DNA from 2 places in the Mesorhizobium sp. M0590 genome. Region 2 is predicted to be linked to the other one. Evidence: predicted binding sites of a transcription regulator. Region 2 holds the regulator's gene; the other holds the start of a gene.
The links. The regulator LexA, encoded in region 2, represses DNA repair genes until DNA is damaged. The targets are predictions, from matches to a motif close to TGTTCNNNNTGTGTTCNG.

Region 1: NKI52_RS20380 (ATP-dependent helicase) is a predicted target of LexA. The motif match lies at 1,994-2,011, and genes of this name have one in related genera.

Annotation. Positions count from the first base shown of each region.
Region 1 covers NZ_JAMYQN010000012.1:82,319-87,800, forward strand. Annotated here, with positions in the region: gene NKI52_RS20380 (ATP-dependent helicase) at 1-1,952, opposite strand, end outside; gene NKI52_RS20385 (glucose/quinate/shikimate family membrane-bound PQQ-dependent dehydrogenase) at 2,205-4,517, shown strand; gene NKI52_RS20390 (hypothetical protein) at 4,528-4,959, opposite strand; gene NKI52_RS20395 (hypothetical protein) at 4,969-5,118, opposite strand; gene NKI52_RS20400 (dienelactone hydrolase family protein) at 5,388-5,482, shown strand, end outside.
Region 2 covers NZ_JAMYQN010000010.1:243,373-248,854, forward strand. Annotated here, with positions in the region: gene NKI52_RS18845 (hormone-sensitive lipase) at 1-118, opposite strand, end outside; gene kynU (kynureninase) at 214-1,461, opposite strand; gene lexA (transcriptional repressor LexA) at 1,910-2,644, shown strand; gene NKI52_RS18860 (ComEC/Rec2 family competence protein) at 2,638-5,103, opposite strand; gene gltX (glutamate--tRNA ligase) at 5,200-5,482, shown strand, end outside.

The DNA of each region.
Region 1 (5,482 bases), on a different contig from region 2:
AGCGTCATGATGTTGACCGCGTCGAGCTCGGCATTCTGCTCGGCGTCCATGACGAGTGCGACGTGTTCGAGGAAGGAGCGCAGCGATTCGTACTCCTCCATGGAGCGGATCAACTCCTTGAGGTTCTCCAGCCGGCCGGGTGCTTCGACCGAGCGGTCGTTCTTCCACATGTCGGTGTAGCCGCTCTCCTCCAGAATGGTCTCGGCGAGCTCGGTGTGCGGCGTGGTTTCGAGAGCCTTTTGCCAGCGTTCGAAATTGGCCGATACCTCGCGCAGCGCGGCGCGCGGCTTCGGCTTCAGCTCGTCGCTCTCGGCGAGTTTTGCCGCCGCCTCCAGCATCGGGATGCGCAGCGCCCGTGCGGTGTCGTGGATCTGGCGGATGGTGGCCTCGCCCAAGCCGCGCTTCGGCACGTTGGCGATGCGCTCGAAGGCGAGGTCGTCGGCGCCTTGCGCAACGACGCGGAAGAAGGCCAGCGCATCGCGGATTTCGAGCCGCTCATAGAAGCGCGGGCCGCCGATGACGCGGTAGTTGAGGCCGAGCGTGACGAAGCGGTCCTCGAACTCGCGCATCTGGAAGGAGGCGCGGACGAGAATCGCCATATCGTTCAAATTGTGCTTCTGGCGCTGGTAGGCCTCGATCGTCTCGCCGACGGCGCGGGCCTCCTCTTCGGAATCCCAGGCGGCATGGACATGCACCTTCTCGTCGTCCTCGGCGATCTTTTCGGTGAACAGCGTCTTGCCGAAGCGGCCCTCATTGTGGGCGATCAGGTGGGACGCCGTGCCGAGGATGTGCGCAGTGGAGCGATAATTGCGCTCCAGCCTGATGATGGTGGCGCCGGGGAAATCCTTATCGAAGCGCAGGATGTTGTCGACCTCGGCGCCGCGCCAGCCATAGATCGACTGGTCGTCGTCGCCGACGCAGCAGATGTTGACGGTGGATAGGCGCGGGCTTCCCTCCCCCTTGAGGGGAGGGTGGCCGGGCGAAGCCCGGTCGGGTGGGGTCCGTGCGGCAGTGCTCGACCTACCGGCGGCAGTGCTCGACGCTCTAGCGGTGCCTTCTGCGGCAACCCCCTCCGCCCGCTTCGCGGGCACCTCCCCCTCAAGGGGGGAGGATTGCGGCCGCTGCGCCAAGAGCCGCAGCCACATGTACTGGGCGGTGTTGGTGTCCTGATACTCGTCAACGAGGATGTAGCGGAAGCGCTTGTGGTATTCCTTCAGCACGTCCGGATTGGCGCGGAAGATGCGGATCGGGTGGCACAGGAGATCGCCGAAGTCGCAAGCGTTCAGCGTTTTCAGCCGCTCCTGGTAGGCCTTGTAGAGCTCGCGGCCCTTGCCGTTGGCGAAGGCACGGGCATCGCCCTCGGGGATGTCGGCGGGGCCAAGGCCCTTGTTCTTCCAGCCGTCGATCATCTGGGCGAACTGCTTGGCCGGCCAGCGCTTGTCGTCCAGCCCTTCGGCCTGGATAAGCTGCTTGATCAGGCGCACGACATCATCGGTGTCGAGAATGGTGAAGTCGGATTTGAGCCCGGCCAGCTCGGCATGTCTGCGCAGCAGCTTCACTCCAATCGAGTGGAAGGTGCCGAGCCACGGCATGCCCTCGACATTGCCTTCGCCGATCAACAGGCCGATGCGCTGCTTCATCTCGCGCGCCGCCTTGTTGGTGAAGGTGACGGCGAGGATCTGCGAGGGGAAAGCCTTGCCGGTGGCAAGGATGTGGGCGATGCGGGTGGTCAGGACGCGCGTTTTGCCGGTGCCGGCGCCGGCCAGCACCAGCACCGGGCCTTCGGTGGTTTCCACCGCCAGCCGCTGCTCGGGGTTCAACCCCTTGAGATAGTCGGGCGCATTGTTGTGGCCGCTGCGGGCAGCCATGGCGCGCGCGGCAATGCCCGACGGGGCCACGGGCCGCGCGTTCGGTTCGTCAAAAAAGGGCATGTCTTCCGAAAAGCCGGACATCTCTCCCCGAATGTAGTGATTCGGCAGCGAAAGGCCAGAAGTGTCTCCGTTTTGTTCTCTGTCCAGCCGGTAGACTCACAATCTGAATGGGTCCGCTAACCAAAACGCCGGGCTTGCGATGGGCCGGCGCCGTAAAACGCCGAGCTTGCTTGACAGGGGAGGCGGGCCGGAGAAAGTTGCGTGGGGGCAGGAACGCAATGCGGGGTTGCCCATGGACGCGTCGCGGAGCGCACCAGTCGAAGGAGCACCGTCTTGGCTGTGGTCATCACCTCCCTGATCCTTTTCCTCATCGGCCTGGCGGTTGGCGGCGGCGGCATCTGGCTCGTGACGCTGGGGGGCAGCTGGTATTACGTCATCGTCGGTCTAGCTTTCCTTGTCGCGGCCTGGCTGCTCTACAGGCGCAGATCCACGGCGCTGTGGCTCTACGCGGCGATCGTGCTCGGCACGCTCGCCTGGGCGGTCTGGGAGATCGGCTTCGACTGGTGGGAGCTCGGCCCGCGCGGCGGCATCATCGTGCTTGTCGCGCTATGGCTGTTGACGCCATGGGCGCGGCGCGGGCTTACCGGTCCCGACGGACGCGCACCGCTTATCCTCGCCGTGCTGGCATCGCTTGCCGTCGCCGGCTATTCGATGACGACCGATCCAAAGGATATTACGGGTGAACTCAACACCGACAAGGTGACGCCGACGGCCGATCTCGGCGGCAACGTGCCGGCTGGCGAATGGCACTATTACGGTCGCACGCAATATGGCCAGCGTTATTCGCCGCTCGACCAGATCACCGCCGAAAACGTTGCCAATCTGCAGCCGGCCTGGACCTATCGCACCGGCGACGTGAAAGGGCCCGACGACATCGGCGAGACGACCTATCAGGTGACGCCGCTAAAAATCGCCGACACGCTCTACATCTGCACGCCGCATAATTTCGCCATCGCCATCGATGCCGCGAGCGGTAAGGAGAAATGGCGCTTCGATCCGCAGGTCAAGCTCAACAAGGACCGCCAGCACCAGACCTGCCGCGGCGTGTCCTATTATGCCGATGCCAAGGTCGCCGCTGGCCAGCCCTGCGCCACACGCATCTACCTGCCGACATCCGACGCCCGGCTGATCGCGCTCGATGCGGCGAATGGCCAGGTCTGCCCGACTTTCGCCGAAGGCGGCACGCTGAACCTGCTCGCCAACATGCCATATCCGAAGCCGGGCTATTATTATTCGACCTCGGCGCCGCTGATCGTCGCCAACAAGATCATCGTCGGCGGCGCGGTCAACGACAATTATTCGACGCAGGAGCCGTCCGGGGTCATCCGTGCCTACGATGCCGACACCGGCGCGCTGTTGTGGAATTGGGATTCCGGCAATCCGGACCAGACGATGCCGCTGCCGCCGGACCAGACCTACACCAACAACTCACCCAACATGTGGTCGACGGCGAGCGTCGACGAGAAGCTCGGGCTGCTTTATGTGCCGCTCGGCAACAAGACGCCGGACCAGCTCGGCGCCGGGCGCAGCGCCAATGACGAGAAATTCTCCTCGTCGATCACCGCGCTCGATCTCAACAGCGGACAATTGCGCTGGGTGCGGCAGACCGTGCACCACGATCTCTGGGACATGGACGTGCCGGCGCAGCCGACGCTGGTCGACATCACCACGGAAAGTGGCATGGTGCCGGCGCTGGTCGGGCCGACCAAGCAGGGCGACCTCTATGTTCTCGACCGGCGCAGTGGCGAGCCGATCGTTCCGGTCAAGGAAGTACCGGCGCCGGGCGGCGCGATCGAGGGCGACCATACCTCGCCGACGCAGCCGCTCTCGGATCTCAGCTTCAGTCCGAAACCGCTGACCGGCGCCGACATGTGGGGCATTACCATGTTCGACCAGCTGGCCTGCCGGATCGAGCTTCGGAAGTTGCGCTATGAGGGCCGCTACACGCCGCCGTCGCTGCAGGGCTCGCTGATCTACCCCGGCAATTTCGGCACCTTCAACTGGGGCGGCGTGGCAGTCGATCCGGTCCGGCAGGTGATGTTCGGCATGCCGACGTACCTGGCGTTCATCTCCAAGCTGGTGCCGCGCGCCGACGTGCCGCCGCCCGGCGACACCAAGGGCAGCGAACAAGGCCTGAATCGCAATGACGGTGCGCCTTACGCAGTGATATTGAAGCCGTTCCTGTCGCCGCTCGGCATTCCCTGCCAGGCGCCGCCCTGGGGCTATGTGGCGGGTGCCGACCTTCGGACCGGCAAGATCGTCTACAAGCATCGCAATGGCACCGTCTACGACATGACGCCATTGCCGCTGCCGTTCAAGGTCGGCGTGCCCGGCATTGGCGGGCCGATGATCACTGCCGGCGGCATCGCCTTCCTCGGTGCGGCGGTCGATGACTATGTGCGCGCTTATGACCTGACGACCGGCAAACAGCTCTGGCAGGCGCGGCTGCCGGCGGGCGGGCAGTCGACACCGATGACCTACACGATAGCCGACGGGCGCCAGTTGGTCGTCATCGTTGCCGGCGGCCACGGCTCGGTCGGTACCAAGCCGGGCGACTATGTGATGGCCTATACGCTGCCGAAATAGAGAAGTTCCTTCAAAGCCCGAGATGCCCTTTCAGGTCGGGTACCGATGCAAGTACCTCACTGGTCAGCTGCGGGCCGGCTGCTGCCTCGGCCTGCTGGACCAGCATCGTGCCGGCCTGGCTGATCTGTGCCAGCGTGAGGCCTGATGCCTTGAGTATGGCGACGCCGTTGATCAGCGCGCCGGTCTTTTCGCCGAGAGCGCCGCCGAGCGCGCCCTCCAGCGAGGACAGGAGGCCACCACCGGAAGCTGCGCCGGGAGCCATGACATCATATTGCTTGGCCAGGGCGTCGGCTCCCGGGATCTTGGCGAAGAAGCTGGACAGAGTCGTGCCTTCCGCCTCGTGTTCGAGCACCGAGAAAATCGTGCCGGCGATCTTTTCCGTCAAAGCCTGGTTGAGACCGGATTTCTGGGAGACGGTGTTGATGATGTCCTGAACGTTCATGACCTTTCCTCAGGCTTTGGTGTTTGCGGGCGGGTGCCGGTTGGCGCGGATTTTGATCAACGATCGTTTGAATGCGGTGAAGACAGTGAACCGCAGCGCCAGCAAAGCCATAGCGGCGAGGGCGAACCCACTTGCAAGAAGCGGGGAGGGAAAGGTCATGGGCGTATTCCTTCGTCGTCAATCAGGCATTCTTTTCCCGCCAAATGGCCATTGTCGTTCGCCAAATGGCCCGAGTAAGGCATAGCCCTTCTTTTTACATTGTGGTGCGTGCATTTAGCATTGCCACAAAGGACCAAAATTTAACGACAGTGCGGCGCGCGGCATCACGGCCCACGTGCAGGGACTTATGGCAGCCTCACTCAGCCGTGACTGGACCAGGCAAGCTTCGGCTCTATGTTGCCGCGGGGGGCGCCGACGAGGAGCGCGCCATGACAACACCTGCCGGACCCACTGCCGCCGAGCCTGTCATTACCCAGGCGATGATCGATGCCTATGACGAATACACGCACCTGACGCTCGACCG
Region 2 (5,482 bases):
GCACGTCGCGGAAAACCCGCGCGGGCTCGATCCAGGCCGCCGGCCAGCGATCGCTGCCGGCTATGTTGGCGCCGTTGGCATAAGCGTTGTCCCAATCGGCAATGTGACGTTCGAACACCCTGCGCCTCCCTGGCAATATGGCCTTGCAACGTAGCCGTGAGCATCGCGCGGCGCGTCGTCGCCAGCCTCACGATTCCAGCTCTCGCATCAATCTCAAGTGACAGCTGCTTTGATGGCGAAGCGCGCATCCTTCCACGCACCGGTGCGCAGGATGTCCTCAAGCAATTTGACGGCCTGCCAGACATCGGCATAGCCGACATAGAGCGGGGTGAAGCCGAAGCGCATGGTCGATGGCGCGCGAAAATCGCCGATCACGCCACGTTCGATCAGCGCGCGCATGACCTGGTAGCCATGCTCATGCATGAATGAGATCTGGCTGCCGCGTTTTTCCCCATCGCGCGTGCTTTCGAGCGTGAGCCCGTAAGTGCCGCACTTTGCCTCGACAAGCTCGATGAACAGATCCGCCAGCGCGATGCTCTTCTTGCGCACCGCCGTCATGTCGACATCGTTCCAGATGTCGAGCGCGCCCTTCAGCGTGCGCATCGACAGGACCGGCTGCGTGCCGCACAGAAACCGGCGGATGCCGGTGCCGGCCGCATAGCCTGGCTCGAAGGCGAAGGGCCGTGCATGGCCCCACCAGCCGGTGAGCGGCTGCTGGATGTCGGAAAGATGCCGCTCAGCCGCATAGATGAAGGCAGGCGCGCCCGGGCCGCCATTCAGATATTTGTAGGTGCAGCCAACGGCAAAATCGGCGTTTGCCTTGTCGAGCTCGACTGGCATCGCGCCGGCGGTGTGGCAGAGATCCCAGACGATCATCGCCCCGGCTTCCTGAGCCCTGCGCGTCAGCGCCGGCATGTCGCGCAGTTCGCCCGACTTGTAGTTGACGTGGTTGACCAGCACCACGGCGGTGCGTTCGTCGATCAGCTCTTCGACGGTCGGCGCGTCGACCCCCGAGAGGCGCAGCAGCGTATCTTTTCGCGTCGAAACCACACCCTCAGCTATGTAGAGGTCCGTCGGAAAACTATCGCCCTCGGCGACGATGACCTGCCGCTCCGGTCGCATTGCCATGGCGGCGTGCAGCAGCTTGTAGATGTTGACCGATGTCGTGTCGCAGACCACTGTCTGGCCGGCCGCGGCACCGATCAGGCGCCCGAGCTGGTCGCCAAGTTCAAGCGGCATGTTGAACCAGCCGGCCGTGTTCCATGCGCGGATGAGATCATGCGACCATTCTTCGGTCGCGGCCTTGTGCAGTTCATCGAAAGCGGCACGTGAAGCAGCTCCTAGCGAATTGCCGTCGAGATAGATCACTCCTTGCGGCAACACAAAGCGGTCGCGCATTGCGCGCAGCGGATCCGCGGCATCCATCGCCTTTATGGCCGCGAGATCGGGAATTCCTGTCATGATTTGTCTGCTCCCCCAAGATCCAACGCAACGCCGGACACGCATCGACTGTTCTTCCATTACCTGGTTATGCGCAGCAAGGCTCCACCGGCGAGAAGCAGCCTGACCAGGCGGTGGAAACCGGGACTTAACCGCGAGGTTGGCGTTTTGAGTTCGTTTCGTTCACGGTGCATTGACCAAACCGCACAGTCGATAGGGGTTCACTTCCGTGCCCTTTGCCGACCGACGGCCGATGCCAGTGCCGCCTTCTAGGAGGCCAGAAGGGCGCAAACGAAAGCAGAATCAAGGCGATGAGGCTCGCGGCGGTGAAAATGCGGTACGCCGGTAGGGGACGTCGTTTGTTTCCCAAGCCTTAACGCATTCATTAAACTTTAAACAGTTGCGGAACACAACTGGAACAGATAGTGTTTGTTCTGGGTTTGTTTTTCTGATTCTGTTGGGGGTCGCTATGCTGACACGCAAACAACACGAACTGCTTATGTTCATCCACGAAAGATTGAAGGAAAGCGGTATTCCGCCCTCCTTCGACGAGATGAAGGAGGCGCTCGACCTGGCTTCCAAATCGGGAATCCATCGGCTGATTACGGCGCTGGAGGAGCGCGGCTTCATTCGCCGTTTGCCCAACCGGGCCCGTGCGCTGGAGGTGCTGCGCCTGCCTGACTCGATCGCCCCCGGCCTCAATGCGGCACGCAAGTTCTCGCCGAGTGTCATCCAGGGTAGTCTTGGGCAAGGCGCCCCTCGGCAGGGCAAGCCGACATCGTCGCGCGTCCCTGCAGCCGGCAATGACGACGATGTCGTCGCCGCCGTTTCGATCCCGGTGATGGGCCGCATCGCCGCCGGTGTGCCGATCGACGCCATCCAGCACCAGACGCATTCGATTTCGGTGCCGCCGGATATGATCATGGGCGGCGAGCATTATGCGCTCGAGGTCAAAGGCGATTCGATGATCGAGGCCGGCATTTTCGACGGCGACACGGTGATCATCCGCAATGCCGATACGGCGAGCCCCGGTGAGATCGTGGTGGCACTGGTCGACGAGGAGGAAGCGACGCTGAAGCGGTTCCGCCGCAAGGGCGCCTCGATCGCCCTGGAAGCCGCCAATCCGGCCTACGAGACGCGCATCTTCGGACCAGACAGGGTCAAGGTGCAGGGCAAGCTCGTCGGACTGATCCGCCGCTACTGAGCTCCGCCCTTGGCACCGGCTTTGGGGTTGTCGGCCCTGCGGTATGGCGGCAGGCCCCGTGCCGCGCGTGAAAATTTCCGCTGCACGTGCCAGGGCCGGTATGATTTTTCGACCGCGAAACGGATTTCGGCGCGCGTTGCCGCTTGTGGATCGAAGTAGACGGCGGCACTTCCCGCGTGCGCCAGTTGCCGTTTGGTGACGACGAGGACCAGCCGGTCGTAGTAGCAGGGGTTATGGGCGGTGGCGTCGTCGATGACGATCAAGCTGGCAAAGGCGCAGGCTGGCCGCGCAGTATCGCGGTCCTTGGCTTGCGCGATGATCGCGCCGGATGGATGTCTGGCAAGGCAGAGGCCGTCCGTGCAAATGAACGGCATGCCCGGCGGTAGGTCGGCCGGATCGGCAATGTCGAATTGCGGGTCGTTCTTTCCAGGTGTTTCCGGCGCGACGATAGCCTCTGATGTGAGCGCGCGTTTCCAGTTGTCGATGGTGAACTCATTCGGGCGTGCCCGGTTGACCGCGAGTTCACCGCTGCCGATCGGCAGCGCGACCAGCCGTGCGTCCTCCGAGACCAATACGTCGGGTATGCGTGTCTGCGTTGTCGTCAGCAAGCCGGCGAGCGCAAAAGGAAGTGCCGCCAGCCGCAACCAGGTCGTCGCCATGCTGGCAATGACGAGGGCGATCGTCACCAGAAGGACGGATCTCAGCGAAATCAGCCCGACCGCATCGATCGGCGAGCGCTCCGATATCCACCCGGACAGGGCGATCATCGCCGTCAGCCCCTTGCCCATGACATAGAGGAAAGGGCCATCCGCACCGAACGGCATCGCCAGCGCGCTGAGAACGGCGAAGGGCATGACGACCAGTGAGACGATGGGCATGATGGCCAGATTGGCGAACAGGCTGAGCGGCGCCACGCGCTGGAAATGCCATATGGCGAAAAGCGCCGTGGCGCTCCCTGCAATGATCGAGGTCATCGCCAGACCGCACATGCCCAGCAGGACCTTTCGAGTGGCAAAGCGTAGCGGCGACAGCCGCGGCGGCGGCGTGGTGGCCCTGCCGGCGCGGTAATCGGACCAGCCTGCATAGGCGCCGACAAGGGCCGCCGTCGCGGCGAAGGACATCTGGAAACTCGGACCGACCACCTCGTGCGGCGACACCAGGATGACCGCGATGGCCGAGATCGCCAGGTTGCGCATGGTGAGCGCGGCCCGGTCGAACAGCACGGCGATAAGCATCACCGCCAGCATGATGAAGCTGCGTTCGGCCGCCACGACAATGCCGGAAAAGACGAGGTAGGCCGCAATCGAAAAAAGCGCGGCGGCCGCGGCATATTTCTTGACCGGCCGTCGCGATGAGAAATCGGGAAACAGCGCAAAGGCACCCCGCAGCAGCGCCATGATGGTGCCGGCGACCAACGCCATATGCAGCCCCGAGATGGAGATGATGTGGTAGATGCCGGTGCGCCGCATCGCTTCGTTGATCTCCTCGGGAATGCCGGCGCGCACGCCGACGATCAGCGCAGCAGCAATCTCGCCCTCGGCACCGCCGATGCGGCTGCGGATATGGTCGGCGATGGATTCGCGCGCGTCTTCGATCGCGGAAGAAAGCTGCGCGCCAAGCGGCATGCTGCCCGACGACACGACTTTCGGATTGCCGAGAAAAAAGCCGCTGCCGCCGATACCGGCGAAATAGCTGTCGAAGGAGAAATCATAGCTGTCGGGCCGCACCGGGCCGGTCGGCGGCAGCAGCCGCACATAGCCGGTGATCTCGGAACCGGCCGTCAGCTCAGCCGGTATCTTCATCGCCGAAACGCGGACCCGTTCCGGCATGTAGCGCAGTGTCGGCCTGGCCGTTGAGATCACATCGATTGTCAGCCTGATGCGGCCGCTCGCCATGGGCTCGTACGATACGACGCGACCCGTCAGCCGCGTTGAGATTTCGGAGCCGAGCATATGCGTTCCGACACGCCATGTCTCGAACTTGGCGGCAAGTACGCCAAGCGCGCAGAGCAGCGCCACCATGAAGCACAGGCGCGTCCTGGGCCATGACCGCGAGACGACGGCACAAAGGGCCGCGAGGAGCGCGATTGCGATCGGCTGTGGAAAGGCCGGCTCCACCGACAGCCCGAAATATACGACCACCCCGCATGCGAGGAACACCGGCACCAGCAGGAAGGCGATGCCGCGGTCGAGTTCCAGGCCGGCTGCCGAGGTTACGCTGTTGCGGATACGGGACGGTGACGGGAGGCGGAAACGCCTGGGCAGGCGTACGATGGGCTCGCCCGCGGGCACGAGAACCGTTGCTGGGTCGCTGGCCGGCAGCGACGGAGCATCGAAGCGCGGAGCGGGTAGCAATGCCGGTGCCGGCAGGACAGGCGGGGGTGCGGCAAACAGCAAGCGTTCGCTGACGCCGCTGCCAACGTCCTCGCCCTCGCCCGCACCACGGCCTCGCACAGCCATCGGGTCTGCCCCTTGCGCCCTCGACCTCCTATGCTACATGAACGCGCAACGCGCGAAAGTCCGCAAACCCACTTCCTTCGCCCGCCTGAGAGTTCCATGCCCGATAAGGTCGTCACCCGTTTTGCCCCCTCGCCCACCGGCTATCTGCACATTGGCGGCGCGCGCACGGCGCTGTTCAACTGGCTGTATGCCAAGCACACAGGCGGCACGATGCTGCTGCGCATCGAGGACACCGACCGCGAGCGCTCCACCGATGCGGCAAGCGCGGCCATTCTCGACGGGCTTTCCTGGCTTGGCCTGACATGGGACGGCGAGCCGGTGTCGCAGTTCGAGCGTGCGCCGCGCCATCGCGAAGTGGCCGAGGAACTCGTTCGTATGG